3 regions of the Pseudomonas sp. Marseille-Q7302 genome follow, and region 3 is predicted to be linked to each of the others. Evidence: predicted binding sites of a transcription regulator. Region 3 holds the regulator's gene; each other region holds the start of a gene.

Region 1 (9,899 bases), 2.5 Mb from region 3:
GGCGCGTCCTAAGCTTGTCTGAGAGGTCGCCGAGCGAAGGCCAGGCAAAGCAAAAATCTGTGAGGAAGCGGAGTTTACGAGTGGTAAATGAGCATTCCGAGCTGATTTTTAACGCCGCATGGCCGAGCGCAGGCACTTTTCAGACAAAGCTTAGTGGCCGCGCCGATTAAGGTCTTCCGAGTAGAGATCGTCTTCCAGCTCATTGCCCGGGATGGCGTGTTCTTCCGCCGCCCAGGCACCCAGGTCGATCAGTTTGCAGCGGTCGGAACAGAAGGGCCTATTGGCGCTCTTCTCGCTCCATTCCACGGGTGCGCCACAGGTGGGGCAGTCCACGGTGAGAGTGCTCATGCTTGGCCTCCGTCAAGGGTCAGATAAAAGGAATGCAGGCGCTCCACTTCGGTGTGGAGCGTGGCGAGATCGCCGTCGTTGCAGATGACGTCATCCGCCTTGGCCAGGCGCTCGGCCCGCGGCAGCTGCGCCGCCAGGATGGCCCGCACCTGAGCCTCGTCCACCCCGTCACGGCGCATGGCTCGCTCAAGCTGCAGCGCTTCCGGCGCGTCTATCACCAGCCCCCGCCGAACCAGCGCCCGCTGCCCGGACTCGAACAGCAGCGGCGACACCAGAATGGCGTAGGGCGACTTGGCCCCGGCCAAGGCCGCCAGGATCTCCTGGCGAATAAGGGGATGCAGCAGGGATTCGAGCCAACGCCGCTCGGCCGGATCGGCAAAGATCGCGGCCCGTAGCGCCGCCCGGTCCAGGCTGCCATCCGGCTGCAAGACAGCCGATGAAAAATGCCCGGCGATCTCGGCCAGCGCCGGTCGTCCCGGCTCGACCACCCAACGGGCGGCCTGATCGGCGTCGACACAGGTGATGCCCAACTGGGCGAAATGCTCGGCAGCGGCGCTCTTGCCACTGCCGATGCCCCCGGTCAGGCCGAGGGTCCAGGCAGAAGTCATCGGAATCCGGCGAAGTTCAGGTACAAGCCGGTTATTTGATCACCCCAGAGCAAGGCAATCCACCCCGCTACGGCGAGATAGGGACCAAAGGGCAAGGGCGTGCTGGTTTCCGCCCGCCGCAGACGCAAGGTGATGACGCCCAGGACGGCACCCACCAGCGACGACAGCAGGATGGTCAAGGGCAGGATCTGCCAACCGCCCCAGGCGCCGAGCAGCGCCAGCAACTTGAAGTCGCCATAGCCCATGCCCTCCTTGCCGGTCACCAGGCGGAACAGCTGGAACACCAGCCACAGACTCAGATAGCCCGCCACTGCACCCCAGACGGCATCGCCGAGGCTGGTGAACAGCCCGAATTGATTGGCGATCAACCCCAGCCACAACAACGGCAGGACGATCACGTCCGGCAACAGCTGGTGATCGGCATCGATCAGACTGGCCGCCAGCAGGCCCCAGGTCAGCAGCAGAAAGGCCCCGCCCTGCCAGGTCACGCCCAGATGCCAGATGACCCAGGCGGACAACAGTCCACAGGCGAGCTCAACCAACGGATAACGCGGGCTGATGGAGGCCTGACAACCCTTGCAGCGACCGCGCAGAAGCAGATAACTCACCACCGGCACGTTTTCCCAGGGCCGCACGGCACGCTGGCAATGGGGGCAGCGGGAACCAGGCCGCGCCAGGTTGAAAGGCGCCCCTTCCGGCTCGGCCGGCAGCTCCAGCACCTCACGCGCCTCCGTCTGCCAATCCCGCCTCAGCATCACCGGCAGCCGATAGACCACCACATTGAGAAAGCTGCCTACCAGCAGCCCCAGGATCAGCGCGCACAGCGCCGCGGCCAGCGGCGCGCCGGCTAGGAATTCCAGCAGCGCCATCAGACCACCGAGCCGAGCTGGAAGATGGGCAGGTACATGGCGATGATCAGACCACCCACCAGGACCCCCAGAACCGCCATGATCATCGGTTCCATCAGGGTGGTGAGGTTATCGACCATGTTGTCGACCTCGTCCTCATAGAAGGTCGCTACCTTGGACAGCATCTCGTCCAGGGAACCGGACTCCTCGCCGATGGCCGTCATCTGGATGGCCATGGACGAGAACACCCCGGTGGTACGCATGGAGAAGTTGAGCTGCATGCCAGTGGAGACATCGCCCTTGATCTTCTCCACGGCATTGCGGAACACCACGTTGCCGGTTGCTCCCGCCACCGAATCGAGAGCATCCACCAGGGGCACACCGGCCGCGAAGGTGGTGGCCAGCGTGCGAGCATAACGGGCAATGGCCGACTTATAGAGAATGGAGCCGATCAGAGGAATCTTCAGCAAGCCCCGGTCCGTGGCATCGCGAAACTTCTCCGATTTCTTGTAGAAGTGGCGAAGGACGAACGCGAGTACAAACAGCCCGCCAAGTACTAGCAACCACCATTCCTGCAGGACCTCGGAAATAGCAATGACCATAAGCGTAAAGGCCGGCAATTGAGCGCCAAAGCCCTCGAACACCGACTGGAACTGAGGCACTACCTTGATCAACAGAATGGCCGACACGATCACCGCGACCACGATGACTGCCGCCGGATAGGTCATAGCCTTCTTGATCTTCTTTTTCAGCGCCTCGGTCTTTTCCTTGTAGGTAGCTACCCTATCCAGCAGGGTCTCCAAGGCACCAGATTGCTCGCCGGCATCCACCAAGTTGCAATAGAGATCGTCGAAATACTGCGGCTGCTTACGCAAGGAGTTGGCCAGGCTATTACCGGCGGCGACGTCCTGCTTGATGTCGTCGACCATCTTGCGCATGTTGGGATTGTCGAAGCCCTCGCCGATAATGTCGAAGGCCTGCAGCAGGGGCACACCTGCGGTCATCATCGTCGCCAGCTGCCGAGTGAACAGCGCGATATCCATGGGCTTGATCTTCTTGCCCTTGCCGAACAGCGACACCGACTTCTTGCGCACTCGGGTAGGATTGATGCCCTGCTTACGCAACTGCGCCTTGATCAAGGCGGGATTCAAGCCCGTCATTTCGCCCTTCACCTTGGTCCCTTTGCGATCGGTCCCCTCCCAGGTGAAGCTGCCCATCTTGATAGCTTTATCGGCCATGGCCTCGACTCGTCAAAGGCTTGGCCCGCCTTGGCGGACCCGTCAAAAGAATGCTCTAAAGAGAGCCGGTTGCGGCTTTAAAGGCAAGCATCGCGCCAAATGCCAGCGTATTAGGCGCTCTATGATGCCGAAGCCTTATGCGCGGCCATCAACCGATGCGCCGATCAAGTCCCCTCTCCCTCCGGGAGAGGGCTAGGGTGAGGGAAAGCCCCTAGTCCTTGGTCACCCGATTAATCTCTTCCAGACTGGTAATCCCCTGCATCGCCTTCACCAGCCCCGACCGCCGTAGATCATTGAAGCCCTCTTTGCGCATCCGCGCCGCGATCTCGATGGAGTTGCCCTCCTCCATGATCATCTGCTGCAGCGCTGGCGTGACCTTCACTACCTCGTAGATCCCCACTCGCCCGCGATACCCCGCATTGCAGTCTTCGCAGCCGATAGGCTGATAAAGGGTAAAACTACCGATCTCTTCCTCGCGAAAGCCTTCGGCCAACAATGCCTCACGGGGCACCTCATGGACTCTCTTGCACTTGTTGCACAGTTTGCGCGCCAGGCGCTGGGCGATGATGAGGTTGACCGAGGTCGCCAGGTTGAAGGCGGGCACCCCCATATTCCGTAGACGCGTCAGGGTTTCCGCCGCGCTGTTGGTGTGCAGGGTCGACATCACCATGTGGCCGGTCTGGGCTGCCTTGATGGCAATCTCCGCCGTTTCCAGGTCTCGAATCTCACCGACCATGATCACGTCGGGATCCTGACGCAGGAAGGCGCGCAGCGCCTGGGAGAAGTCGAGTCCCTGCCGCGGATTGACGTTGACCTGGTTGATGCCTTCCAGGTTGATTTCCACCGGATCCTCTGCGGTGGAAATATTGATGTCTTCGGTATTGAGGATATTGAGGCCGGTATAAAGAGACACCGTCTTACCCGAACCAGTCGGCCCGGTCACCAGAATCATCCCCTGTGGCTGCTTGAGCGCCTGCAGGTAGAGTTCCTTCTGCACATCCTCATAGCCCAGTGCATCGATCCCCATCTGGGCGCTGGAGGAATCCAAAATCCGCATCACGATCTTCTCGCCCCAGAGGGTGGGCAGGGTGTTGACCCGGAAATCGATGGACTTGGTCTTGGAGACCTTGAGCTTGACCCGACCATCCTGGGGCTTACGGCGCTCCGAAATATCCATATTGGACATCACCTTGAGCCGCGCCGAGATTCGCGATACCAACTGCACCGGCGGCCGCGCCGCCTCGTGCAGGACACCATCAGTACGGAAGCGTACTCGGTACATTTTTTCATAGGGCTCGAAATGCAGGTCGGACGAGCCCTTCTTGATAGCATCAAGCAGCATCTTGTTGACGAACTTCACCACGGGTGCGTCGTCAGCGTCAGTACCAGCTACCGCCTCCTGCGGTCGCTCTCCTCCTTCGGTTTCCAGATCAAGGTCAAGATCGGACAACTCCAAGCCGCCGGTTCCCGTATCCAGATACCGCTCGATGGCTTGGTGCAGCTTGTCGTCCTCGACCAGCACCACCTCGACCGCCAATTTGCTGCCAAAGGACACATCGTTGATGGCTTGCTGATTGGTCGGGTCAGAGAGTGCAATGAAGAGCTTATTACCTCTTTTGCTCAACGGCAGGAAGTGATGCTGCTGCATCAGCTTCTCGTTGACGATGTCCTTGGGCAACTGCTCCTTGTCGATGGCCGACAGATCGAGAAAGGGAACGCCGAATTCCTGAGCCGCTAGCTCAGCCAAAGGTCGGCTCTGCACCAGCCGCTGTTGAACGAGATAGGTCACCAACGGCACCTTGGCCTGCTTGGCCTTGACCACCGCCTGCTGGGCCGCGGCTTCCGCCAGCAACTGGGCATCCACCAGCTGCCGTGCCAGCCCTGACAACATCACCGTCTCGTTCATCGTCATTCCCACCCATGGCTACAGCAGGCGTTATAGCACCCCCAAAGGTGCCCGCAAAATGGCGCCAGACAGCTGACATTTTTTGTCATCCCCTGCCCTTTTGTTGACGCCTATCGCACAGAAAGCGTGCTGCAGTAGCCACTTTTCTTTGGCACGGTCTGTGCTATACCTCAAACAGGCACGTTGGCCTGATCCAACTTCGGAGAGTTAGAATGAAAGCTCAAAAAGGCTTTACCTTGATCGAACTGATGATCGTGGTAGCGATTATTGGTATTTTGGCGGCAGTTGCTATTCCGGCTTACCAAGATTACACAATTAGGGCACGCGTGTCGGAAGGCTTGTCTCTTGCTTCGCCGTTAAGAACTGCTATCACCGAGACCTTCCAAAGCCGCGGGCCGACTGATATGAGCTGTACCAACGCAGCGACATGCAATGTGATTGGCGCAACACCGCAAGACGCAACAGCCTTGGCAGGAAACCGCAACGTTGCATCGGTCACCAGCGCAGCCACTGGCATCATCACAATTACTTACAAAGCAGCAGTGGTGCCAACTGGGGCTAACACCCTTCTGATTTCCCCTGTAGCAGCTGACGGCTCTACCGCAGTTGACTTGAGTACAGCAGCTGCAGGAACAGCTGTTAACTGGACTTGTAACGCCAACGGAACATTGGCTGCTAAATATCGCCCTGCAAACTGCCGATAACTGTCTAACTTAGATTCAGTACTTCCTCCCTACAACCCAACTAGAATATTATTTGGGTTGTAGGGAGGAGGCCAGTCATGGCATCCCCTTCCCCCCAAACGCCCCCCCCACTGTCCCCGTACTAAAACTCGCATCCTCCTCTGCCAGCGCTACATACAGCGATGCCAACTCCGCTGGCTGCCCTGCCCGCCCCAACGGCGTGTCCTGCCCAAATTCCTTCATTTGCCCCTCCAATTGCCCACCCGCCACCTGTAGCGGCGTCCACACCGGGCCTGGTGCTACAGCATTTACGCGAATGCCCTTCTTGGCCAATTGCTTAGCCATGCCCTTGGTGAGATTGAGGATTGCGGCCTTGGTCGAGGCATAGTCGATCAGCTCTTCACCGGGATCGTAGGAATTCACCGAGACGGTATTGATGATGCTGGCGCCCGGCGGTAGGTGCGGGATGGCAGCCTTGCTGAAGCGGAAGACGTGATAGACGTTGGTCTTGAAGGTCCGGTCGAATTGCTCGTCGGTGATCTCGAGGATGTCCGCCTTGCTCTGCTGATAGGCCGCGTTGTTCACCAGGAGATCCAGCCCGCCGAGTTGCTGGATGGCCTTGTTGACGACTTCTTCGCAGGCCTCCTGGGTACGGATATCGGCCGGTAGGGTGATGGCCTTGCGACCGGCGTCTTGGATCAGCTTGACCACTTCCTGGGCGTCGGATTCTTCGGAAGGGTGATAGTTGATGGCCACATCCGCTCCCTCGCGGGCGAAGGCGATGGCCACGGCGCGACCGATACCGCTGTCGCCGCCGGTGATGAGCGCCTTGCGCCCGGCCAGGCGACCGGAGCCGTGATAGCTGGTCTCACCATGGTCGGGACGCGGCTCCATCTTGCTGGTCAGCGCCGGCCACTCCTGGCGCTGTTCCTTGAAGGGCTCACGGGTGTACTTGGTGCGCGGGTCCTGCAGCGGCCTAGCGGGGCGAGGCGCGCTGGTGCCTTCCTGGGCAACGGCAGCGCCCGAAGCGGCAGCGGCAAGCCCTACGGCGGAGCCGACAAGGACATTACGACGGGTGAGGGAGTAATCGGTCATTGGGGCTCTCCGCATGGGCAGCTATCAATTGGAAGGATCAGGGGGCCGAAGCTGCGGCAAGGATTAGGTATGAGGACTCCGGCAAAGGTTTCCCGAATGGACTTCGCTCCTGACCGCTGACCTCTCCTCTCAACAATTGCGTAAGGCCGAGAGGCATTGGCGAATTGCGAAATCCGGAGCTGGCAGCAGTGCGACACATCGCCACAGGCCTTCATGCACACTCAATGACCAGGCTTGCATAGCAGATAACCAAAGACTTATCATTGAAAGCTTCGTGCCGGTGTAGCTCAGTTGGTAGAGCGGCGCATTCGTAATGCGAAGGTCGTAGGTTCGACTCCTATCTCCGGCACCATCCTTCTGCTTCTTCCTCGCCCTGTCTTTTCAAAGCCTTCAAGGCCTTAGCCGCCTTGGGTCGCGCTTTTTTGCGCCCTTCCCCAACCTGAACCTTGCCTGCTGGCCAACGGCACAAGCCCGATCAAACTGGCGACTCCCTGCTGCTCAGCTACTCTTACCCAGCGCATGACAGTGCCTTACACCGCCTGATTTCGGCTTTCTTGACGGCCGGCAAGACCTGAACGGCGGCTGACCAAAGGGTCGAATATCCAGCCCCTCTGTGGCACCATACCGCGCTGCGAAATCCCGCAATTTCTGCAATCCATCAGCCTGCCGCACGGATGCCTGTCCGTTGCGGAGCATGAGGCTGGCGACAGGCACGTTGAGAGAATAACCACGATGAGCCGCTCTACTGAGGTCGTGAGATGAAACTAACGAAGTATCTAAAACCAACCGGTTGGCTTCTGGCCGGTGCCGCCGCGCTGCTGCTCAGCGGGTGCGACGCCGTGCTGCTGGATCCGAAAGGCTCCATCGGCGTGCAAGAACGCAACCTCATCTACACAGCGTTCGGCCTCATGCTGATCGTGGTGATCCCGGTCATCGTGATGACCTTCCTGTTTGCCTGGAAGTACCGCGCGACCAACAAGGACGCCAAGTACACCCCGAACTGGGCTCACTCCTACAAGATCGAAGCCGTGGTCTGGCTGGTCCCCCTGGCGATCGTGGTGTTCCTGAGCATCCTGTCCTGGAAGACCTCCCACGAACTGGATCCCTTCAAGCCCCTCGACCATCCCGAGCAGCCGCTGGTGATCGAAGCGGTCTCGATGGACTGGAAATGGCTGTTCATCTACCCGGAGCAGGGCATCGCTTCGGTGAATGAAATCGCCATCCCGGTCAATCGCCCGGTGCAGTTCAAGATCACCTCCGAGTCGGTCATGAACACCCTGTCCATCCCGGCCCTGGGCGGCATGATCTACGCCATGTCCGGCATGCAGAGCCAGCTGCACCTGATCGCCGATCATCCCGGCGAGTTCGAAGGCCGCTCTGCCAACTACAGTGGTGCTGGCTTCTCCGACATGATCTTTGCCGTGCACGCGGTACCCACCGCCGGTGATTTCGACGCCTGGGTAAACAAGGTCAAGCAGTCGGGTGGCAAGACCCTGGATCAGGCGAGCTACACCGAGCTGGCCAAGCCCAGCGAGAAGCAGCCGGTCGTCTACTATTCGACGGTCGAGCCGGATCTGTTCAGAACGGTCATCAAGAAGTTCATGAAGTCCGACTTCAGCAAGCAGACCGATCACGTGATGGACATGAGCCAGCACGGCGGTCAACACGGTACCGAGGAATAAGTCATGTTCGGTAAATTAACTCTCGCGGATATTCCGTATCACGAGCCGATCATTCTCGTAACCTTCCTCGCGGTCGCCCTGGGCGGCCTGGGACTGGTGGGAGCGATCAGTTACTTCGGCAAGTGGGGCTACCTCTGGAAAGAGTGGCTGACCACCGTCGACCACAAGAAGATCGGCGTGATGTACTTCATCGTCGCCCTGATCATGCTGCTGCGCGGCTTCTCCGACGCCATCCTCATGCGTAGCCAGCAGGCCATCGCCTCTGGCGGGGCCGAGGGCTACCTGCCACCTCATCACTACGACCAGATCTTCACTGCCCACGGCGTGATCATGATCTTCTTCGTGGCGATGCCCTTCGTGGCCGGCTTGATGAACGTGGTGACACCGCTGCAGATCGGTGCTCGCGACGTGGCCTTCCCCTTCCTGAACTCACTGAGCTTCTGGCTGTTCGTAGCCGGCGCCGTGCTGATCATGATGTCGCTGTTCGTGGGCGAATTCGCTGCGACCGGCTGGGTGGCCTATCCGCCGCTGTCAGGCATCAAGTACAGTCCAGGCGTAGGGATGGACTACTACATCTGGGCGCTCCAGCTGTCCGGTATCGGCACGACCCTGACCGGCGTCAACTTCTTCGTGACCGTGCTGAAGATGCGTACCAAGGGCATGACCCTGATGCGCATGCCGATCTTCACCTGGACCTCCTGGTGTACTGCCATCCTGATCATGGCAGCCTTCCCGATCCTGACCGTTACCCTGGCACTGCTGACCCTGGACCGTTACCTGGGCTTCCACTTCTTCACCGCGGAAGCCGGCGGCAACCAGATGATGTACACCAACCTGATCTGGGCCTGGGGCCATCCCGAGGTATACATCCTGATCCTGCCGGCCTTCGGCGTGTTCTCGGAAGTGACCTCCACCTTCAGCAAGAAGCGTCTGTTCGGCTATGTGTCGATGGTCTGGGCAACGGTAGCCATTACCGTGCTGTCCTTCATCGTCTGGCTGCACCACTTCTTCACCATGGGCTCGGGCGGTAACGTCAACGCCTTCTTCGGCATCGCGACCATGATCATTGCGATCCCGACGGGTGTGAAGATCTTCACCTGGCTGTTCACCATGTACCAGGGCCGCATCCAGTTCACCTCGCCGATGCTCTGGACCCTGGGCTTCATCGTGACCTTCAGCATCGGCGGCATGACCGGCGTTCTGCTGGCGGTACCGGGTGCCGACTTCGTGCTGCACAACAGCCTGTTCCTGATCGCCCACTTCCACAACGTGATCATCGGCGGCGCCGTGTTCGGCTACTTCGCCGGCATGATCTACTGGTTCCCGAAGGTCTTCGGCTTCAAGCTGAACGAGAAGCTGAACAAGCAGGCCTTCTGGTGCTGGCTGATCGGCTTCTATGTCGCCTTCATGCCGCTGTACATGCTGGGCTTCATGGGCATGACCCGTCGCCTGAACCACTATGACAACCCCGACTGGCACCCCTTCCTGGTG
Region 2 (9,899 bases), 1.9 Mb from region 3:
CGCCTGAATCCAAGGCGACCTGAGAGGTGGAGGAGGGCGTCCAGCAGTCGTGGGCGCCCGGCTGGTCATTCGAACCGGCGGTTCTCTCGCTGCAGCTGGTAGACGAGGCGTTCGATCTGGCGTTGAGCGGCGCCGCCCAGATTGTGGAAGCTGACGCCGACCTCACTGTATTCCATGCGCTCCGTGCACGCCACGTGGCGAATGTTTATCGGGGTGTTGATGGCCCCGATAGGCAGCTCGGCGGTAAAGCTCTGTACCAGTTGCCCCGGTTGCAGCAGGTGGGTGACGTTACCAGGAAAACGCAGCTTGCAGCCGGTAGCTGACAGGTCGATCAACTGGCCACGTAGCTGTACTTGGCTGTCTATCTGACTCAGTTCTGCCGTGGCCGGCTGGGTCAGGAGCAGCTTGACCCGATAGGCATTGCGCCGCTGGTGGTAGGTCAGTTCGCTGGGCAACTCGACCCAGTAGCAGCGGTTGCCGTCGAGCTCGCTGAATTGCACGGGGCGATCGATCTGCCAGGTCACCCGAATGCCTTCATGAAAGCTGTCCACGCGAAAGGGCCTACCCTGCTCGAGCAGTCGCTCCGCCTCGCGCGGAATGAATTCGTCCAGGGCGATCAGGCCCTTGGTCTCGTCGATCTCGACGACGAAACTCTGGAATTGCTGATCCTGTCGGCTGAACGTGATCCGCAGCGGGATGTGCTGCTGTTGCGCAGGCCGCAAGCACGCCAGGATTTCTCCTTTGGAACGGTACACCTGGGGTGGCTGGGGGGCGTTTTGGCTAGCAGAGGCACCTTGCACCTGAGAACTCCTGTAGACAGCGGTCAGCAAGCATAATGGCTAACGGCCATCTGTACAGCGGAAAACGCCAGTGCGGGAAAAACGACGGTGATCAAGCCGAACTCAGCGGGCGCTGATAACCGCCACCGGTCTGGCTGCCGCGCCGATTGTACAAAGTGGGAGCCGAAGTGCCCTGCAGCACGTTGAGCAGTTTGCCGACCACGAAGCGATTGGCCTGGATGATCTGGCCATTACGCACGTTGCGGATCTTGCACTGCTCCATGAGCTGCGCGAGCTGGTTGGAAGCCGCCAGTAGCTCTTCGCCATCGGGCTGTCTGGACGCATAGGCCTGCAGCCCCTGCAGATCGACCTGCAGGCCATGGGCCTGGAGCAGGGCGGTACGCTGCTGGGCATGCTGATCGAGCTGCTTGAGCAGGATCTGCTTGGTGTCCAGCAGCGACTCCAGCCGTTCGAGCTGACGCTCGCTCAGGGCCTGGAATTCCTGCTCGATCAAAGCCAGCAGTTGCTCGCTCAGGTCGATGTCGTGGCGAGTGATGTCGAGCAAGGTAGCATTGGGCATGGCGCGTTTTCCGTTCGAACCTTAGTTGCGATCGTCAGGAAGGCCATGCCGAACCGGGCGTCAGGACTCGAACGCCATCAGCTTGTCGGCCACCTTCTGGCTGTCGACCTTGTAGGAGCCATCGGCGATGGCCTGTTTCAGGCGGCTGACCTTGTCACTGTCGACCACCGGCAGATCCTTGAGCCCAGCCGTCAGGGAGCTCAGTTGCTTGGCTTCGGCGCTCAAGCTGACCGACTCGCCGGAGGCGGTGCTCTTGGTAGCCTTGACGTCGCTGGTTTGAGCCGTGGACACATCCTTGGTGGACGCGGCCTTGGTATTGCCTATGCCCGCAGTAGAGGACGAATTCAGGCGATTGATATCTAGAGCCATGAGTGGAGATCCTCGTGTCGTCTCGTTCGCATACCCGGCTTATCGGCGTACCCCGCCGAAACTTTAGCCGTAGACCTGTGCGCCGGTTCACATCCTTCGACAGGATGGAAAGCAGAGGTTCAGGAGGCGGACGTTCAAGGTACCTCTTTTGGCTCCTTCGCTAAAGCGCTACCTCCACCTGTCCCTGATCGACCACCCGACCGCGAATCACCCGGTTGGAGCTCAGATTCCGTACCCGAATCTCCTCGTCCTTGGCGCCATTGGACAGGGCTTCACCCTGCATGCGAATGCTGAAGGAGGCGCTGCGGGCATTGATGACCACCTGTTCGCCCTTGCGAATGAGTTCGGCCTGCTCGATAAAGGAGGGCGCCAGCACCTGCTCGCTGACCACCTGACGTTTCAGCTGGGTCCCGATCACCTGTTCCAGGCTGGTGAGATAGCCCTGTGTCAGCGTCCCGACATCCCGTTCGACCAGGGCTATGTTGCTCGTGTCCAGCACCGTGCCGCGTAGAAGGGGCTGCAAGGTGACGACCACGGGGCGATAGAGCTTGACCTGGGCTGGCACGAACACCGTCCAGGGACTACTGCCTTCACACCGTACCTTGACGTTGATCCGGCCCACCGGCGCAGGAGTACCTTGTTGCGACAGCGTCAGAGGTTTGTCGCAGGCGGCGAGGCGCAGGCGGGGATCAAGGGAGTTGATTTGGGTTTCATGGCGGGCGTCGGAATGGGTGTCCAGTAAATATTCCTGCACGCGCTCCTCAAGAAAACTTTCGACAGCGCCGATAAGTTCGTCAGATGAGGTGTAGTCGCCTTCTGCATAGGCCTTTCCGCCCAGGCATGCCAGGATCAACATGAGATTCGCAGCCCAGCGGCAAGAGGTTTTCATAGGTCGGAAACACGTCACTTCGATCTTCATGAGTCACATCTAAGCAAGCCCTGTGCCGAGTTTTCCAACCGGTCCGAGGCAACGAGAGGAGTCGCCAAATGGCTGGTGTATTGGACGCAGTCAACCAACGTACCCAACTGGTGGGCCAGAACCGTCTGGAGCTGCTGCTGTTCCGCCTGGACGGCTCGCAGCTCTACGGCATCAACGTCTTCAAGGTGAAGGAGGTGCTGCAGTGCCCCAAGCTCACCGTGATGCCGAAATCGAGCCCGGTGGTGCGCGGCGTGGCCAGCATCCGTGGCGGCACCTTCCCCATCATCGACCTGGCCATGGCCACCGGTCGTCGTGGCCTGGAAGACATCAACAACTGCTTCGTGATCATCACCGAGTACAACACCAAGGTGCAGGGCTTCCTGGTGCGTTCGGTGGAGCGGATCGTCAACATGAACTGGGAAGGCATCAATCCGCCGCCCAAGGGTACCGGTCGTGATCACTACCTGACCGCCGTCACCCGGGTCGACAATCAGCTCGTCGAGATCATCGACGTGGAAAAGATCCTTTCCGAGGTGGCACCGTCCGTCGAGACCGTATCGGCCGGCGTGATCAGCGACGTGGTACAGGCGAAGGCCGTCACCAAGCGGGTATTGATCGTCGACGACTCCTCGGTGGCGCGCAAGCAGGTGACCCGCTGCTTGGAAACCGTTGGAGTAGAGGTGATCTCGCTCAATGACGGTCGTCAGGCGCTAAATTACCTGCAGGGTATGGTCGACGAAGGCAAGCGTCCGGAAGAGGAGCTGCTGATGATCATTTCCGACATCGAGATGCCGGAAATGGATGGCTACACCCTCACGGCGGAAATCCGTCATGATCCGCGAATGCAGAAAGTGCATATACTGCTGCATACCTCCTTGTCCGGCGTCTTCAACCAGGCGATGGTCAAGAAGGTCGGCGCGGACGACTTCCTGGCCAAGTTCCGTCCCGATGATCTTGCCTCCCGGGTAGCCGAGCGCATCAATGCGGTCGACAGTCACTAGGTGAAGGCGTCTCTATCCCGGTATCCAGAAGGCGGAGCGGCAGTGTCAGCAGTCAACGCGGATTTTGTGCTTTTTCGTGATTTCCTCGAGAAATCCAGCGGGATCCTGCTCGGTGACAACAAGCAGTACCTTGTCTCCAGTCGGCTCAACAAGCTGATGGAGACCGAGGGGATCAAGACGTTGTCGGAGTTGGTGCAGCGCATCCAGATGCAGCCCCGTGGCGGTTTGCGGGAAAAGGTCATCGATGCGATGACGACCAACGAAACCCTCTGGTTTCGCGACACCTATCCCTTCGAGGTACTCAAGAACCGCCTCTTGCCGGAGTTGACGAAGAATACTTTCGGCCAGCGCCTGCGGGTCTGGTCGGCGGCCTGCTCCTCGGGTCAGGAGCCCTATTCATTGTCCATGACCATGGACGAATTCGAGCGCAGCGCGGCAGGGCAGGGGCGTGGCGGCATGCAGATCGTGGCGACCGATCTCTCGGGCGCCATTCTCACTGCGGCGAAGTCCGGTGAATACGATTCGCTGGCGATTGGTCGCGGTCTGTCCCAGGAACGCCTGCAGCGCTACTTCGACGTGTTGCAGCCAAATCGTTGGGCGGTCAAGCCGGCGATTCGCAGTCGGATCGAATTTCGCGCTCTGAATCTATTGGACAGCTACGCCAGCCTCGGCAAGTTCGACATGGTGTTCTGCCGCAACGTGCTGATCTACTTCTCCGCTGACGTGAAGAAGGACATCCTCACCCGCATCCATGCCACCCTCAAGCCGGGCGGCTATCTGTTCCTGGGTGCGTCCGAAGCCCTCAACGGCTTGCCGGATCTCTATCAGATGGTGCAGTGCAATCCGGGCATCATCTACAAGGCCAAGTAGGCCATTGTATGGACATCCCCAAGGGCAGACCCAGGTCTGCCCTTTCTTTTTGCGCCAAAGTTTTGCCGCCCTGGCTCCCGTAGCCGGCAACGGCGGCGGAAAAACCTTGCCGCTTGCGGCCATTCTGACTGCCGCCCTGAGTGGAACCCTTGATTTAGAAGGGTTTTAGAGACTGGCACGGGCCTTGCTAAATCGCTTGCAAGCCACGTCAAAGGTCTCTCGACATGAGCATCAGTTTCGACAAAGCACTCGGGTTGCACGAGCAGGCGCTGAACTTCCGTTCTCAGCGCGCCGAGGTGTTGGGCAACAACATCGCCAATGCCGATACCCCAGGCTACAAGGCGCGGGATCTGGACTTCAGCGCCGTGCTGGCGGAGCAGGCGGCCAAGAATGCCTCCGGGGCTTCCGGACACTATCAGCTGGAAACCACCAACAGCCGCCATATCGCCGCCGAGGGTTTCGACATGGGCATGGGCGATGCCGCGCTGAAATATCGCATCCCCACCCAGCCGTCGGTGGACCAGAACACCGTGGATGCCCAGGTCGAGCAGGCCAACTACGCCGAAAACGCGATGAATTTCCAGGCCAGCTTCACCCTGCTCAATAGCAAGTTCAAGGGGCTGATGTCGGCCCTGCGCGGAGAATAGCCATGTCCCTGAGTTCGCTGTTCAACATCGCCGGTAGCGGGATGAGCGCCCAGAACGTTCGTCTCAACACCGTGGCCAGCAACATGGCCAACGCCGACTCCGTCTCCTCCAGCGTCGATCAGACCTACAAGGCGCGGCATCCGGTGTTCGCTGCCCAGTTCAACGCGGCCCAGGGCGGTGCTTCGCTGTTCGACGACCAGGGCCAGGCCGGTGTCGGGGTGGAGGTCAAGGGTATCGTCGAGGATCCGAGCGAGGTGCAGAAGCGCTACGAGCCCAATCATCCCATGGCGGACAAGGAAGGCTACGTCTATTACCCCAATGTGAACGTGGTGGAGGAGATGGCCGACATGATTTCGGCCAGTCGCGCCTTCCAGACCAACGCGGAAATGATGAATACCGCTAAACAGATGATGCAGAAGGTACTGACCCTCGGTCAGTAAGGAATCGGCGCCATGGCCATCAGTACGACCAACTCCACCGCTCAATCGGTACTCGACAAGTACTCGATCAACAAGACAGGCACCACCGCTGAGACGACTGCCAGCGACGGCAAGAAGGGCGGCAAGCTCGGCAAGGACGAGTTCCTCAAGCTGATGGTCGCCCAGATGAACAACCAGAATCCGCTGGAGCCCCAGGGCAACGGCGAATTCATCGCCCAGCTGGCGCAGTTCAGTACCGTCGAGGGCATCACCAACCTCAACACCAGCGTCGGCTCGATCCTCTCCGGTAGTCAGTCTTCCCAGGCACTGCAGGCGTCCACCCTGGTCGGCCGCAAGGTGATCGTCGATAGCGACAAGGTCAAGGTGGATACCAGCGAGGACTTCAAGGGCGCGCTCAACCTGACGGCGTCCAGCCCGAACGTCTGGGTCAACGTCTATGACACCACCGGCAACCAGGTGAACCGCTTGAATCTGGGGCAGCAAACCAGTGGCCTGGTGAACTTCACCTGGGACGGTACCGATGCCAGCGGCAAGAAGCTGGATGCCGGTACTTATCGCTTCGAGGCCCAAGCCAGTGTGGATGGCAAGACCGAGGCCATGAAAACCAGTTTGCCGGCCAATGTCGACAGCGTGACGCTGGGGCAGAACGGCGGCGAAATGACACTCAACCTTGCCGGCGTCGGCAGCATCGGCATCTCCAAAGTCCAGGCGGTCGGCCAGTAAGGCGCGGCACACGAGAGGAATCCAGCATGTCTTTCAATATCGGTTTGAGCGGCATCAAGGCCGCGTCCAGTGATCTCAACATCACCGGCAACAACATCGCCAACGCCAGCACCGTCGGCTTCAAGCAGTCACGGGCGGAGTTCCAGGACCTGTATGCGGCCTCCGTATTGGGCACCGGCAAGAATGCTCAAGGTAGCGGTGTGCTGCTGGGCAACGTTGGGCAACTGTTCAACCAGGGCACCATCGACTCCACCCAGAATGCCCTGGACATGGGCATCAATGGCAACGGCTTCTTCATGACCAGCAACAACGGCGCCGTCCAGTACACCCGGGCAGGTTACTTCGGTACCGACAAGAACGGTTTCATCGTCGATAACAATGGCTACAAGCTGCAGGGCTACACCACCAATGCGCAGGGGCTGCTGCAGCCCGGCGTGCGCAGCGACCTGCGTGTCGAGACTGCCAGCCAGGCACCCAAGTCCACTACCCAGATCGCTCAGCAGTTCAACCTGAACTCGACCAGTACGCCGCCGACGCTGACGCCTTTCGATCCCTCGGATCCGAAGACCTACAACTCCTCGACCTCGCTGAACATCTATGACAGCCAGGGCAACTCGCACGTCATGTCGCAATACTTCGTCAAGGCGCCGGCGCCGGCGACCAACCAGTGGTCCATGCAGGTGCTGATCGACGGACGCAACCCGTTGGATCCCGGTATCGCCACCAAGACCGCCAACACCGCAGCCGGGGTTGCCGGTGCCACGGCCAACAGTGTCGCCAATGCGGTCAACAACATGTCCGGGGCAACGCCCCAGGTGAAGAACATCGCCAACAACGCTGCCGCGGCGACTGGCGCGACACCGGCGTCGGTAGCTGCGGCCGTGGCCGCCTACGGTACCCAGCCGCAGAGCTTTGGCGTGACCTTCGATGCCGCTGGCAAGCTGAGCAGCGTGACCTCGTCTTCGTCGGGAGTCTCGGTCGATCCGAAGACCAACATCATCACCTTCGCCGCCGATCCCACCGGTTCGAGCGGCAGTGGCTGGATCCCGGCGATCTCCGATGGCGGCAACCCGGCCAACTACAGCTGGAACGGTGCCCTGGGCAATACTGGCGGTTTCACCTTCGATCCGCGGGGCTCGACGCAATTCTCCACCGCCTTCGCGGTGAACAGCGTCAACCAGGACGGTTACACCACTGGGCAGCTATCCGGCCTGGAAATCGACGATACCGGCCAGATCTTCGCTCGCTACACCAATGGTCAGTCCAAGGTGCAGGGCCAGGTGGTCCTGGCCAACTTCGCCAACGTCCAGGGTTTGACGCCCATGGGCAAGACCTCCTGGACCGAGTCCGCGGAGTCCGGTCAGCCGGTAGTGGGAACGCCCCGAGCCGGGACCCTCGGTTCGCTGCAGTCCGGTGCCCTGGAAGCGTCCAACGTGGATATCTCCACCGAGCTGGTCGACATGATCGTGGCGCAGCGCAACTACCAGGCCAACGCCAAGACCATCGAGACCGAGAACGCCATTACCCAAACCATCATCAACCTGCGTTGATGTCGTTTCTCTGACGGCTTGCCGCTTCGGCGTCAGGAAAAGCCTCCCTCGGGAGGCTTTTCTATTTTCAGACTACTGATTTTAAAGGGTTTTAAGCTTTTGGAACGGGGCTTGCTAAAGAACCTCCGAACGCAAGCTTGGCGGCAATCTGCCGCCGTCGGAGGATCAGATGGACAAGCTGCTGTACGTCGCCATGACCGGCGCCAGCCAGAACGAGATGGCCCAGCGCGCCCACGCCAACAACCTGGCCAACGTCTCGACTTCGGGATTCCGCAAGGATCTCGAACAGGCGCGCTCGATGCAGGTGTTCGGCGAGACCATGCCGTCGCGCGTCTACTCCATGAGTGAGCGGCCGGCGACGGACTTCACCCCTGGCGCGCTGCAGGAGACGGGCCGTGACCTGGACGTGGCCATCCAGGGGCCGGGCTTCGTCGCGGTCCAGGATCCCTCCGGCAAGGAGGCCTACGTGCGCACCTCCAGCCTGCAGATCGACCCCCTTGGCATGCTGCGGACCGGCAGCGGTTTGCCGGTGCTCGGCAATGGCGGTCCCATTGCCGTGCCGCCTGCCTCCAAGGTGGAAATCGGTCAGGACGGCAGCATCACCGTGCGCGGTTCGGGCCAGGCAGCCAACGCCCTGGCTCAGGTCGACCGTATCAAGTTGGTCAATCCCGATACCAAGCAGATGGAAAAGGGGCTCGATGGCCTGCTGCACATGAAGCAGGGGCAGGCGGCGCCGCCCATGGATGCCAACGTCTCCCTGGTCTCCGGCTTCGTCGAGTCGAGCAACGTCAATGCGGCGGAGGAGATGACCTCGATCCTGTCGCTGTCCCGCCAGTTCGAGCTGCAGGTAAAGATGATGCGCAGCGCGGAAGACAACGACGCGGCGATGGCAAAGGTTTTGCAATTCTCCTGATAACGGCTAGCGCCGACGTAAAACCGGCACTTCGAGGAATACCAGCATGATGTCGTCACTGTGGGTCGCCAAGACCGGTCTGTCCGCCCAGGACATGAACCTCACCACCATCTCCAACAACCTGGCCAACGTGTCCACCACGGGCTTCAAGCGCGATCGCGCCGAATTCCAGGACCTGCTGTACCAGATCCGCCGCCAGCCCGGTGCCCAGTCCACCCAGGACAACCAGCTCCCCTCCGGCCTACAACTGGGTACCGGTGTGCGCATCGTCGGCACCCAGAAGAACTTCACCGAGGGTTCGCTGCAGACCACCGACCAGCCACTGGACATGGCTGTTAACGGCGATGGCTTCTTCCAGGTGACCATGCCCGACGGGACCATCAACTACACCCGTGACGGCACCTTTCACCTCAATGCCGATGGCCAGCTGGTCACCGCCAATGGCTTCGCCCTGCAGCCTGCCATCGTGCTGCCTGCCGATACCAAGACCTTCACCGTCGGCGAAGACGGCACCGTGTCGGTCACCACCGCCGGCCAGGCCGCGCCGCAGGTCATCGGCAACCTGCAGATCGCCCAGTTCGTCAACCCGGGCGGCCTCCAGGCCGTGGGCCAGAACCTGTTCAGCGAGACCGCGTCCAGCGGCGCGCCTCAGGTCGGTACCCCGGGCTTGAACGGCCTTGGCACCGTGCTGCAGAGCACCCTGGAAAACTCCAACGTGAGCACGGTCGAGGAGCTGGTGAACATGATCACCACCCAGCGCGCCTACGAGATGAACTCCAAGGTCATTTCCACCGCCGATCAGATGCTCGGCTTCGTTACCCAGCAGCTCTAATCCCCTGTGAGGACGCGCTCCATGAAACCTCTATTCGCCGTCGCCCCGCTCCTGGGAGCGCTCGTACTCGCAGGATGCGTAGCCCCGGCCGCCAAACCGGACGATCCCTACTACGCCCCGGTGCTGCCGCGTACCCCGGTGCCAGCGGCGCAGAACAACGGCGCCATCTTCCAGTCGGGGTTCGAGCAGAATCTCTATACCGACCGCAAGGCTTTCCGCATCGGCGACATCATCACCATCACCTTGCAGGAGCGGACCCAGGCCAGCAAAAACGCC
Region 3 (9,899 bases):
CGAGCGCGGCAACAGCGGTGGCGGTGGCCGTTGCGACTACCGCTATTTCCAGAGCGACGACCGTGCCCTAGGCTATGCCCGCGAAGCGGTCCGCCAGGCGCTGGTCAATCTGGAAGCCACGGCGGCCCCGGCCGGCACCCTGCCAGTGGTGCTGGGTGCCGGCTGGTCCGGCGTGCTCCTGCACGAAGCGGTCGGCCATGGTCTGGAAGGCGACTTCAACCGCAAGGGCAGCTCCAACTACAGCGGTCAGCTTGGCCGGCAGGTAGCCTCGTCGCTGTGCACCATCGTCGACGACGGTACCCTGCCGGATCGCCGTGGTTCCCTGTCCATCGACGACGAGGGTACCCCCAGCGGCTACAACGTGCTGATCGAGAACGGCATCCTCAAGGGCTACATGCAGGACAAGCTCAACGCCCGGCTGATGGGGGTGGCTCCTACCGGCAATGGCCGGCGCGAGTCCTATGCCCACCTGCCCATGCCGCGCATGACCAACACCTACATGCTCGCCGGCCAGAGCGATCCGGCCGAGATCATCGCCTCGGTGGAGAAGGGCATCTATTGCGCCAGCCTCGGCGGCGGTCAGGTGGACATCACCAGTGGCAAGTTCGTCTTCACCACCAACGAGGCCTACCTGATCGAGAACGGCAGGCTTGGTCGCCCGGTGAAGGGCGCCACCCTGATCGGCAATGGTCCCGAGGTCATGAACCGGGTATCCATGGTCGGCAACGACCTGGCGCTGGATGCGGGGGTAGGGACCTGCGGTAAGGATGGCCAGTCATTGCCGGTGGGCGTGGGTCAGCCGACCCTGAAGATCGACGCCATCACCGTGGGCGGCACCGGCGCCTGATGCCGGCACCGGCCGTGGCCGTAGCGGACAGAAACCTAGCGCAGACCGCGCTGGGTTTCGTCGAGGGTGCGGATGTACTTGAAGACCTTGCGCGCCGCCGCGGGCGGCTTGTTGTGCGCGGCCTCGTGCTGGGCATGGCGCACCAGGCCGCGCAGGTGCTGGCGGTCGGTTTCCGGATACAGCGCCACGAAGGCTTCCAGCGCCTGGTCGCCCTCGGCGATCAGGCGATCGCGCCAGCGCTCCAGGGCATGGAAGCGCTCGTTGTACTGCCGCGTCGAGCTGTCCATCTGGTCGACCAGCGCCAGGATGGCCTCCAGATCCTGGTCACGCATCAGCTTGCCCAGGTACTGGACATGCCTTTTGCGCGCGATGTGCGTCTTGTGCTTGGGCGCCTCGGCCAGGGCCTTGCGCAGCGGATCGGTCAGGGGCAGGCGGTCCAGCTGCTCAGCCGGCAACCCGGCCAGGCGTTCGCCCAGCTCCTGCAGCGCGTGCAGCTCACGCTTGACCTGTGTCTTGCTCTTTTCGCCCAGCGGCGCGTCGTCGTCGTAAGAATCAACCATGAACTATGGGGTCCAGCTAAGAATGGGCGCCATCATAACGAGTTGCCGCACGGTTGTCCGGCCTGGCCGGCGCCGTCCGTAAGGAGAACGTCATGAATCGCAACGCCGCCGTGGGTCCCGCCGCGCTACCCGAATTGCGCGAACAGGTCGAAGCCATCCTGGCCGAGGCCCGTCGCCAGGGCGCCAGTGCCGGTGAAGTGGCCGTCTCGATCGACCAGGGGCTGTCCACCTCGGTCCGCAAGGGTGAGGTGGAAACGGTCGAATTCAATCGCGACCAAGGCTTTGGCATCACCCTTTATGCCGGTCAGCGCAAGGGCTCGGCCAGTACCTCGGCCACCGGCCCCGAGGCGATCCGCGAGACGGTGGCCGCGGCCCTGGCCATCGCCAAGCACACCTCCGAGGATCCCTGTGCCGGCCTCGCCGACGCCGAGCTGATGGCGCGTGGCGAGCTGCCCGATCTCGATCTCTATCATCCCTGGGACATCACCCCCGAACAGGCCATCGAGCAGGCCCTGGCCTGTGAAGCCGCTGCCTATGCCGCCGACAGCCGCATCGGCAATGCCGACGGTACCACGCTCAATACCCACCAGAGCTGCCGTGTCTACGGCAACAGCCACGGTTTCGTCGGCGGCTACGCCAGCACCCGCCACAGCCTGAGCTGCGTGATGATCGCCGGCAGCGGCGAGGCCATGCAGCGCGACTACTACTACGACGTCAACCGCCTCGGCAGCGAACTGATGAGCGCCGAGGAAATCGGTCGGCGCGCCACTGAACGCGCCGTGAGCCGTCTGGGCGCCAGGCCGGTGCCCACCGCCAAGGTTCCAGTGCTCTTCTCCCCGGAAATGGCCGCCGGCCTGTTCGGCACCTTCCTCGCTGCCATTTCCGGCGGCAACCTCTATCGCAAGTCGTCCTTTCTTGAGGGCGCCCTCGGGCAGCAGGTGTTTCCCGACTGGCTGACCCTGGATGAACGGCCGCACCTTCCCCGCGCCCTGGGCAGTGCCGCCTTCGATGGTGAAGGCCTGGCCACCTACGCCAAGCCCTTCGTGGAGAGCGGCCAGCTGGTGTCCTATGTGCTCGGCAGCTATTCCGCGCGTAAGCTGGGTATGCAGAGCACCGCCAACGCCGGTGGCGTGCACAACCTGCATGTCAGTCATGGCACGGCCGACCAGGCCGAGTTGATCCGGCAGATGGGCACGGGCTTTTTGGTCACGGAAATGATGGGGCAGGGTACCAACCTGGTCACCGGCGACTACTCCCGGGGCGCCGGTGGTTTCTGGATCGAGAATGGCGAGATCCAGTTTCCAGTCCAGGAGGTCACCATCGCCGGTCGCCTCGGCGACATGTTCCGCCAGATCCTGGCCGTGGGCAGCGACGTGGAACGCCGCGGCAGCCTGCGCACCGGCTCGGTGCTGATCGACGGCATGACCCTGGCGGGTAGCTAGAAGAGATGCCGGAAGCGTCGCGGTAAGGAAAATCCCGTCGAACGGGAGACAGCCCACCCCGTTAGTCGTTAGTATCCTAGCAATGCACTAGGACATAGCCGTGCGGTCGAATTCCGTGACCGGACGGCTTAGATTCAGACGGTGCGCCGTGGCGCACCAGCCGTACTCCCCACTGCCCCAGGGCAGTGGGTCCATACCAAAACCACCATGGAGACATTCCGCATGCCGCATACTCTGCCTCAGCTGCCCTACGCCTACGACGCGCTGGAACCGCACGTCGATGCCCAGACCATGGAAATCCACCACACCAAGCACCACCAGACCTACATCAACAACCTGAACGCTGCGCTGGAAGGCACCGAGTTCGCCAACCTGTCGGCCGAAGAAGTGGTTCGTCAGCTGGACAAGCTGCCCCAGGACAAGCGCGGTGCCGTGCAGAACAACGGCGGCGGCCATGCCAACCACAGCCTGTTCTGGACCGTGATGGCCCCTAACGCCGGCGGCAAGCCCGAAGGCGCTCTGGCTGAAGCCATCGAGTCCCAGTTGGGCGGCTTCGATGCCTTCAAGGAGGCCTTCACCAAGGCTGCCCTGACCCGCTTCGGCAGCGGCTGGGCCTGGCTGAGCGTCACCCCCGAGAAGAAGCTGGTGGTCGAGAGCACCGGCAACCAGGACAGCCCGCTGATGACTGGCAATACCCCGATCCTCGGCCTGGACGTCTGGGAGCACGCCTACTACCTGCGCTACCAGAACCGTCGTCCCGAATACATCGGTGCCTTCTTCAACGTCATCAACTGGCCAGAAGTGTCCCGTCGCTACGAAGCGGCGCTGAACGCCTGAGTTGACGCCCAATAAAAAAGCCGCCCTCGGGCGGCTTTTTTATTGGGCGAAGCTGGAGCAGGGCCGATCACTCACCCTCGTCGAAGTAGTTGTTGATCAGTTCGATCAGGGCGCGCATGGCCTCGTCGCTCTGTTCACCCTCGGTTTCCAGTTGCAGCACCGTGCCCTTGCCAGCGGCCAGCATCATGACCGCCATGATGCTCTTGCCATCGACTGGCGGCTCGCCACTGCGGCCAACGCGGACGCTAGCAGGATAACGGCCGGCCACGCCGACGAACTTGGCGGCCGCGCGGGCGTGCAGGCCAAGCTTGTTGATGATGGTGATCTGTTGGGCAGGCATTGAGTCTGTCCTTGTCGAAACAAAACGGGCGTCAGAGATCGCGATGGCGGATCTGGACGTTCTTGAGCAGGTCTTTGAGTTCGCGACCCAGGCGATCGGCCAGGTAGACCGAACGGTGATGACCGCCGGTACAGCCAATGGCCACGGTCACATAGGACCTGTTGTTGGCCGCGAAGCGCGGCAGCCACTTCACCAGGTAATCGCGGATGTCATTGTACAGGGTCTCTACCTCGGGCTGTTGCTCGAGATAATCGCGCACCTGGGCATCGAGACCGGAAAAGTCGCGCAGGTCCGGTTTCCAGTAGGGATTGGGCAGGAAGCGTACATCGAAGACCATGTCCGCATCCACCGGCAGGCCCCGCTTGAAGCCGAAGGATTCCACCAGGTAGGCGGTGCCGGGCTCGGGCGCGTTCAGCAGACGCAACTTGAGGATGTCACGCAGCTGATAGAGATTCAGGTGAGTGGTGTCGATCTTAAGATCGGACAGATCGGCGATGGGCGACAGCAGCACCTGCTCATCGTGGATGGCCTCGGCCAGCGATCTTTCCTGATTGGACAGCGGATGCCGGCGGCGCGTCTCGGAAAAGCGCTTGAGCAAGGTCTGGTCATCGGCGTCCAGATAGAGGATGTCGCAGCGGATGTTGCGGCTGCGCACCTGTTCGAGCAATTCGGGAAAGCGCTGCAGCTGGCTGGGCAGATTGCGTGCATCGATGGACAGGGCGACCTTGGGCTGAGGCCGTTCCATGTCGGTGAGGGCGTGCTGGGCCAGTTCGGGCAGGAGGCTGGCCGGCAGGTTGTCGATGCAGTAGAAGCCATTGTCCTCAAGCACGTTGAGCGCCGTACTCTTGCCCGACCCGGAACGTCCGCTCACGATGATGAGGTGCATGTCAGTGTCCGCTCTGGGCCTCGACGACGATCTGATAGAGCGCCTGGCTGTCCTTGGCCTTGCGTAGCCGTTCGCGGATGTCCGCGCGGTCCAGGATGCCGGCGATCTGGCGCAGCAGGGTCAGGTGCTGTTCGGTGGCGGCTTCGGGTACCAACAGCACGAACACCAGGTCTACCGGTGCGCCATCCAGGGAGTCGAAGTCCACGGGTTGCTGCAGGTGGAAGAGGACGCACAGCGGCTGTTGCAGGCCCGCCAGGCGACAGTGGGGAATGGCGATGCCATTGCCGAAGCCAGTGGAGCCCAGGCGCTCGCGCGCCATCAGGCATTCATGGATGTGCGCCGCGTCATGGCCAGGCAATTCCTGCGCGGCCAGTTCGGCGATACGTTCCAGTACGGCGGCTTTGCTGCCACCCGGCGCACCCGTCTGGGTGCGGCCGGGGGTCAGAATATTTTCGAGTCTGATCATAAAGCGGCGATCGAAACCTCAGCGGACGCCGACGCCCTGCTGGCGTTCGATCGATTTTTCCTTGTGTTTAATCAGTTGGCGGTCGAGCTTGTCGGCCAGGAGATCAATGGCGGCATACATGTCGTCATGCTCGGCGTTGGCGACCACCGCGGCGCCAGCGACGTGCAGGGTGGCTTCGGCTTTCTGCTTGAGCTTGTCCACTTCCAGAATGACCTGGACGTTGGTAATACGGTCGAAGTGCCGTTCGAGGCGGGCGAGTTTCTCGCCGATGTAGTCACGCAGGGCTTCTGTCACTTCAAGCTGATGGCCACTGATGTTGACTTGCATACCGCTTCTCCTTATTGCCGGGCTGCGATCGGCGAAGCTGCTCGCCGACATGACACGGGTCGATCGAGGCACGGTCACATCAGGACGCGTCAGAGGAGACGCTTGCGTTCGCTGGACGGAGCGATACCCAGGGATTCCCGATACTTAGCCACCGTGCGACGAGCGACTTGTATACCTTGCGATTCCAGTAAACCAGCGATCTTGCTGTCACTCAACGGCTTTTTCGCGTTTTCCGCCGCCACCAATTTTTTGATGATCGCGCGGATCGCGGTGGAGGAGCATTCGCCCCCTTCGGCGGTGCTGACGTGACTGGAGAAGAAATACTTGAGTTCGTAGATGCCACGCGGGGTGTGCATGAACTTCTGGGTGGTCACCCGGGAGATGGTCGACTCGTGCATGCCCACCGCCTCGGCGATGTCGTGCAGGACCAACGGCTTCATGGCCTCTTCGCCGTATTCGAGAAAACCCCGCTGGTGCTCGACGATCTGGGTCGCCACCTTCATCAGGGTCTCGTTGCGGCTCTGCAGGCTCTTGATGAACCAGCGCGCTTCCTGCAGCTGATTGCGCATGTAGGTATTGTCGGCGCTGCTGTCGGCGCGTTTGACGAAGCCCGCATACTGGGGATTCACCCGCAGGCGCGGCATGGATTCCTGATTGAGCTCCACCAGCCAGCGCTCGTTGTGCTTGCGCACGATGACGTCCGGTACCACGTATTCGGCTTCGCCGGACTCGATCTGGGAGCCAGGCCGCGGATGCAGCGTCTGGATCAGCTCGATGATCGGCTTGAGTTCGTCTTCCTTGATCTTCATGCGCCGCATCAGCTGCGCGTAGTCGCGGTTGCCGAGCAGATCCAGGTAGTCACCGACCAGGCGCTTGGCCTCGCCGAGCAAGGGGAGGGTGGCCGGCAGTTGCGCCAGCTGGATCAGCAGGCATTCGCGCAGATTACGAGCGGCGACGCCGGCGGGCTCGAATTGCTGGACCCGTCGGAGCACCACCTCGACTTCGTCGAGATCGACTTCCAGGTCCGGGTCGAGCGAGGCATGGATGTCTTCGAGGCTTTCCTGCAGGTAACCGTCGGTATCGATGCCATCGATGATGGCCAGCGCGATCAGCCGATCGAGGTCCGACATGGGTGCCAGGTTGAGCTGCCAGAGCAGATGCGTCTGCAGGCTCTCGCCCGCCGAGGTGCGAGTGGTGAAGTCCCACTCGTCGTCGTCACTGCTGGGCAGGCTGCTGGCGCTGGTCTGGTAGATGTCTTCCCAGGCCGTGTCGACCGGCAGCTCGCTGTCGCTGGGGATGCGCTCGCTCCACTCGGATTCGTCGGCCAGCTCGTTGGTGGCGACCGAGGTTTCCTTGAAGGTGGTTTCCATGTTGCCGGAGTTCGCGTGCTCGTCGCTTTCGCCCGAGGCTTCGCTCTGGTCGAAGTCTTCCCCGTCTTCCTGGCGTTCCAGCATCGGATTGGATTCCAGGGCTTCCTGGATTTCCTGCTGCAAATCGAGCGTCGAGAGCTGGAGCAGACGTATGGCTTGTTGCAGCTGCGGCGTCATCGTCAGCTGCTGGCCCATCTTGAGGACTAGCGATGGTTTCATGGCTGCGGAAATACACCTTGTCTACCGACGCGAACAGCGCCACCGAACCTCGCGAACCCTGCGAGCGTTAGCAAATTATATGCCTTGTTTCCCCGGGTTTGCCTAGAGGCGGAATTCGTGGCCCAGATAGACTTCCTTCACCAGGTCGTTGGCGAGGACTTCTTCGGCGGTGCCTTCGGCGATGAGTTGGCCGTCATTGACGATATAGGCCGTTTCGCAGATGGTCAGGGTTTCCCGCACGTTGTGATCGGTGATGAGCACACCGATGCCCTTGGCCTTGAGGTGGCGGATGATCTGCTTGATATCGCCCACCGAGATGGGGTCCACGCCCGCGAAGGGTTCGTCGAGCAGGATGAACTTGGGCGCGGTGGCGAGGGCGCGGGCGATCTCGACACGGCGTCTTTCACCGCCAGACAGGCTCATGCCCCGGTTGTCGCGGATGTGGGTGATGTGGAATTCCTGCAGCAGGCTTTCCAGCTCGCGCAGTCGTCCGGCCTTGTCCAGGTCCTTGCGGGTTTCCAGGATGCCAAGGATGTTGTCGGCCACGGTCAGCTTGCGAAAGATCGAGGCTTCCTGGGGCAGATAGCCGATCCCGGCACGGGCGCGGCCATGCATGGGCAGCGCGGTGACATCCTGGTCGTCGATCAGCACGCGACCCTGATCCGCCTTGACCAGGCCGACGATCATGTAGAAGCAGGTGGTCTTGCCGGCGCCGTTCGGGCCTAGCAGGCCAACGATCTGGCCGCTGTCGATGCTGACGCTGACATCACGAACGACCTGACGACCCTTGTAGCTCTTGGCCAGATGCTGGGCTTTGAGCGTGACCGTCATTGTTTCTGCCCCGACTGCTGCTGATCCTTGGGCTGGATGACCATGTCGATCCGCGGCCGCGGCGTGGTGACCTTGCTGCCGTTGGCCCGTCCTGCATTGACGATCTGGCGCTGGGTGTCGTAGACGATCTTCTCGCCTTCGAAGGTGTTGCCCTGTTGGACCACCTTGGCCTGGTCGATCAGGATGATGCGGTTTTCCTGGGCGAAGTATTGGATGGTCAGGCCATAGGCCTTGACGATGTCCTTGTCCGCCGAGGGTTTCTGCTCGTAGTAGGCCGGTTTGCCCACTGCGGTGGCGACCTTGATATTGCCCTGGTTGTCCTGGGTCAAGGTCACGGTATTGCCGGTGATCTTCATGCTGCCCTGGGTGATGACCACGTCTCCGCGATACACGGCCACGCCCTGCTTGTCATCGAGCTCGGCGCTGTCGGCCTGCACGCGGATCGGCTGGGTACGATCGGTCGGCAGGGCCCAAGCCGCGGCACTGCCCAAGGTGGCGCCGAGGGTGAACAGGAAGGGGAGGGTTTTAACGAACCTCATGCTGGCCTCTTACGTTGGACAGCAGGAGCATTCTGCCGTCTTCTAGATACGCTTTCATGCCATTGGCCGTGGTCACCCCATTGGCGGCCTCGATTCTAACGGCTTGCTCGGTTTGCGCATATTGTTTGTCAGGAAAGACGGTCATGCGGGTGGTGGTCAATACCACCGGGCGGCCTTTCGCGTCGGTACGTTCCACACGCACGTCATCGATCAGCTCCGCCTGACTGCCACCGGGAGCCACCTCGGCGCGGGCACTGCGAATGTGCCAGGGAAAGTCGGTGCCACGAAAGGCCAGCATGTCGGGCCGGGTCACCAGGGTGACGTCGGTGGCCTTGACGTGTTCGCTGCGCTCGGCCTTGAGTTCGTACTGGATCTTGCCGTCCAGGCGATACTGAATCGTCCGGGTATTGAGGGCATAACCGTCGATGGCACTGTCTTGCGGGGTCGATGACGCTGGAGCATCGACGAAGCGCTGCGGCAGGATGTTCCAGTAGCCGATCGCGATGAGCGCGGCGGCGATCAGGACCAACAGCACGGGTCGGCGCAAGCTGCGAAACATGAGGGTACCTGTGGTGGGCCGCACGGGGGCGGCGGGTTGAACACGAGTTGTGGGCGTATTTAGTCGGTCAGTATAACCCGGCCTACAGCACCCCGGCGCGTAGCAGGTCACCCATGTTGAGCGCACCGACCGGGCGCCGCTCGTCATCGATCACCACCAGCGCATTGATCTTGTGCTCTTCCATGATCTTCAGCGCCTCCGCCGCGAGCATCTGGGCCCTGGCGGTTCGACCGCCGCGGGTCATCACGGTTGCGATGGGCGTGGTCCGGACATCGATACCGCGATCCAGGGCGCGCCGCAGATCGCCATCGGTGAAGATGCCGGCGAGGCGGCCATCGGCGCCCAGTACGCTGGTCATGCCCAGCCCCTTGCGCGACATCTCCAGCAGGGCGTCGGATACCAAGGTGTCCTCGCTGACCTGCGGCAGATCGACGCCGGCATGCATGACGTCTTCCACCTTCAGCAACAGGCGGCGACCCAGGGCTCCGCCTGGATGGGAAAAGGCGAAGTCCTCGGCGGTGAAGCCGCGGGCTTCTAGCAGGGCGATGGCCAGGGCGTCGCCCAGGACCAGGGCGACGGTGGTGGAGGAGGTGGGTGCCAGGTTGAGCGGGCAGGCCTCGGTGGCGACGCTGGTGTCCAGGTTGACGTCCGCCGCCTTCGCCAGGGGCGAGGTGGG

What was found. The regulator sigma-54, encoded in region 3, starts transcription at its own class of promoters, with help from an activator protein. The targets are predictions, from matches to a motif close to ANTGGCATNNANNTTGCTNT.
Region 1: a site for sigma-54 is predicted at 5,096-5,115, ahead of ACWPW1_RS18455 (pilin). Genes of this name have one in related genera too.
Region 2: a site for sigma-54 is predicted at 4,690-4,709, ahead of flgB (flagellar basal body rod protein FlgB). Genes of this name have one in related genera too.

What each region holds. Positions count from the first base shown of each region.
Region 1 covers NZ_CBCOPK010000001.1:3,955,845-3,965,743, forward strand. The annotation lists gene yacG (DNA gyrase inhibitor YacG) at 151-348, opposite strand; gene coaE (dephospho-CoA kinase) at 345-956, opposite strand; gene ACWPW1_RS18440 (prepilin peptidase) at 953-1,825, opposite strand; gene ACWPW1_RS18445 (type II secretion system F family protein) at 1,825-3,042, opposite strand; gene pilB (type IV-A pilus assembly ATPase PilB) at 3,254-4,948, opposite strand; gene ACWPW1_RS18455 (pilin) at 5,161-5,652, shown strand; gene ACWPW1_RS18460 (SDR family oxidoreductase) at 5,728-6,726, opposite strand; tRNA gene ACWPW1_RS18465 (tRNA-Thr) at 7,003-7,078, shown strand; gene cyoA (ubiquinol oxidase subunit II) at 7,485-8,408, shown strand; gene cyoB (cytochrome o ubiquinol oxidase subunit I) at 8,412-9,899, shown strand, end outside.
Region 2 covers NZ_CBCOPK010000001.1:3,351,462-3,361,360, reverse strand. The annotation lists gene ACWPW1_RS15675 (MFS transporter) at 1-23, shown strand, start outside; gene ACWPW1_RS15670 (flagellar brake protein) at 66-800, opposite strand; gene ACWPW1_RS15665 (flagella synthesis protein FlgN) at 892-1,359, opposite strand; gene flgM (flagellar biosynthesis anti-sigma factor FlgM) at 1,420-1,728, opposite strand; gene flgA (flagellar basal body P-ring formation chaperone FlgA) at 1,889-2,617, opposite strand; gene ACWPW1_RS15650 (chemotaxis protein CheV) at 2,716-3,648, shown strand; gene cheR (protein-glutamate O-methyltransferase CheR) at 3,691-4,518, shown strand; gene flgB (flagellar basal body rod protein FlgB) at 4,743-5,165, shown strand; gene flgC (flagellar basal body rod protein FlgC) at 5,168-5,605, shown strand; gene flgD (flagellar hook assembly protein FlgD) at 5,618-6,328, shown strand; gene ACWPW1_RS15625 (flagellar hook-basal body complex protein) at 6,355-7,878, shown strand; gene ACWPW1_RS15620 (flagellar basal body rod protein FlgF) at 8,048-8,791, shown strand; gene flgG (flagellar basal-body rod protein FlgG) at 8,838-9,623, shown strand; gene flgH (flagellar basal body L-ring protein FlgH) at 9,645-9,899, shown strand, end outside.
Region 3 covers NZ_CBCOPK010000001.1:1,449,502-1,459,400, forward strand. The annotation lists gene tldD (metalloprotease TldD) at 1-847, shown strand, start outside; gene yjgA (ribosome biogenesis factor YjgA) at 883-1,407, opposite strand; gene pmbA (metalloprotease PmbA) at 1,500-2,849, shown strand; gene ACWPW1_RS06670 (superoxide dismutase) at 3,072-3,686, shown strand; gene ACWPW1_RS06675 (HPr family phosphocarrier protein) at 3,754-4,026, opposite strand; gene rapZ (RNase adapter RapZ) at 4,058-4,912, opposite strand; gene ptsN (PTS IIA-like nitrogen regulatory protein PtsN) at 4,914-5,378, opposite strand; gene hpf (ribosome hibernation-promoting factor, HPF/YfiA family) at 5,397-5,705, opposite strand; gene ACWPW1_RS06695 (RNA polymerase factor sigma-54) at 5,795-7,294, opposite strand; gene lptB (LPS export ABC transporter ATP-binding protein) at 7,397-8,125, opposite strand; gene lptA (lipopolysaccharide transport periplasmic protein LptA) at 8,122-8,664, opposite strand; gene lptC (LPS export ABC transporter periplasmic protein LptC) at 8,651-9,223, opposite strand; gene ACWPW1_RS06715 (KpsF/GutQ family sugar-phosphate isomerase) at 9,306-9,899, opposite strand, start outside.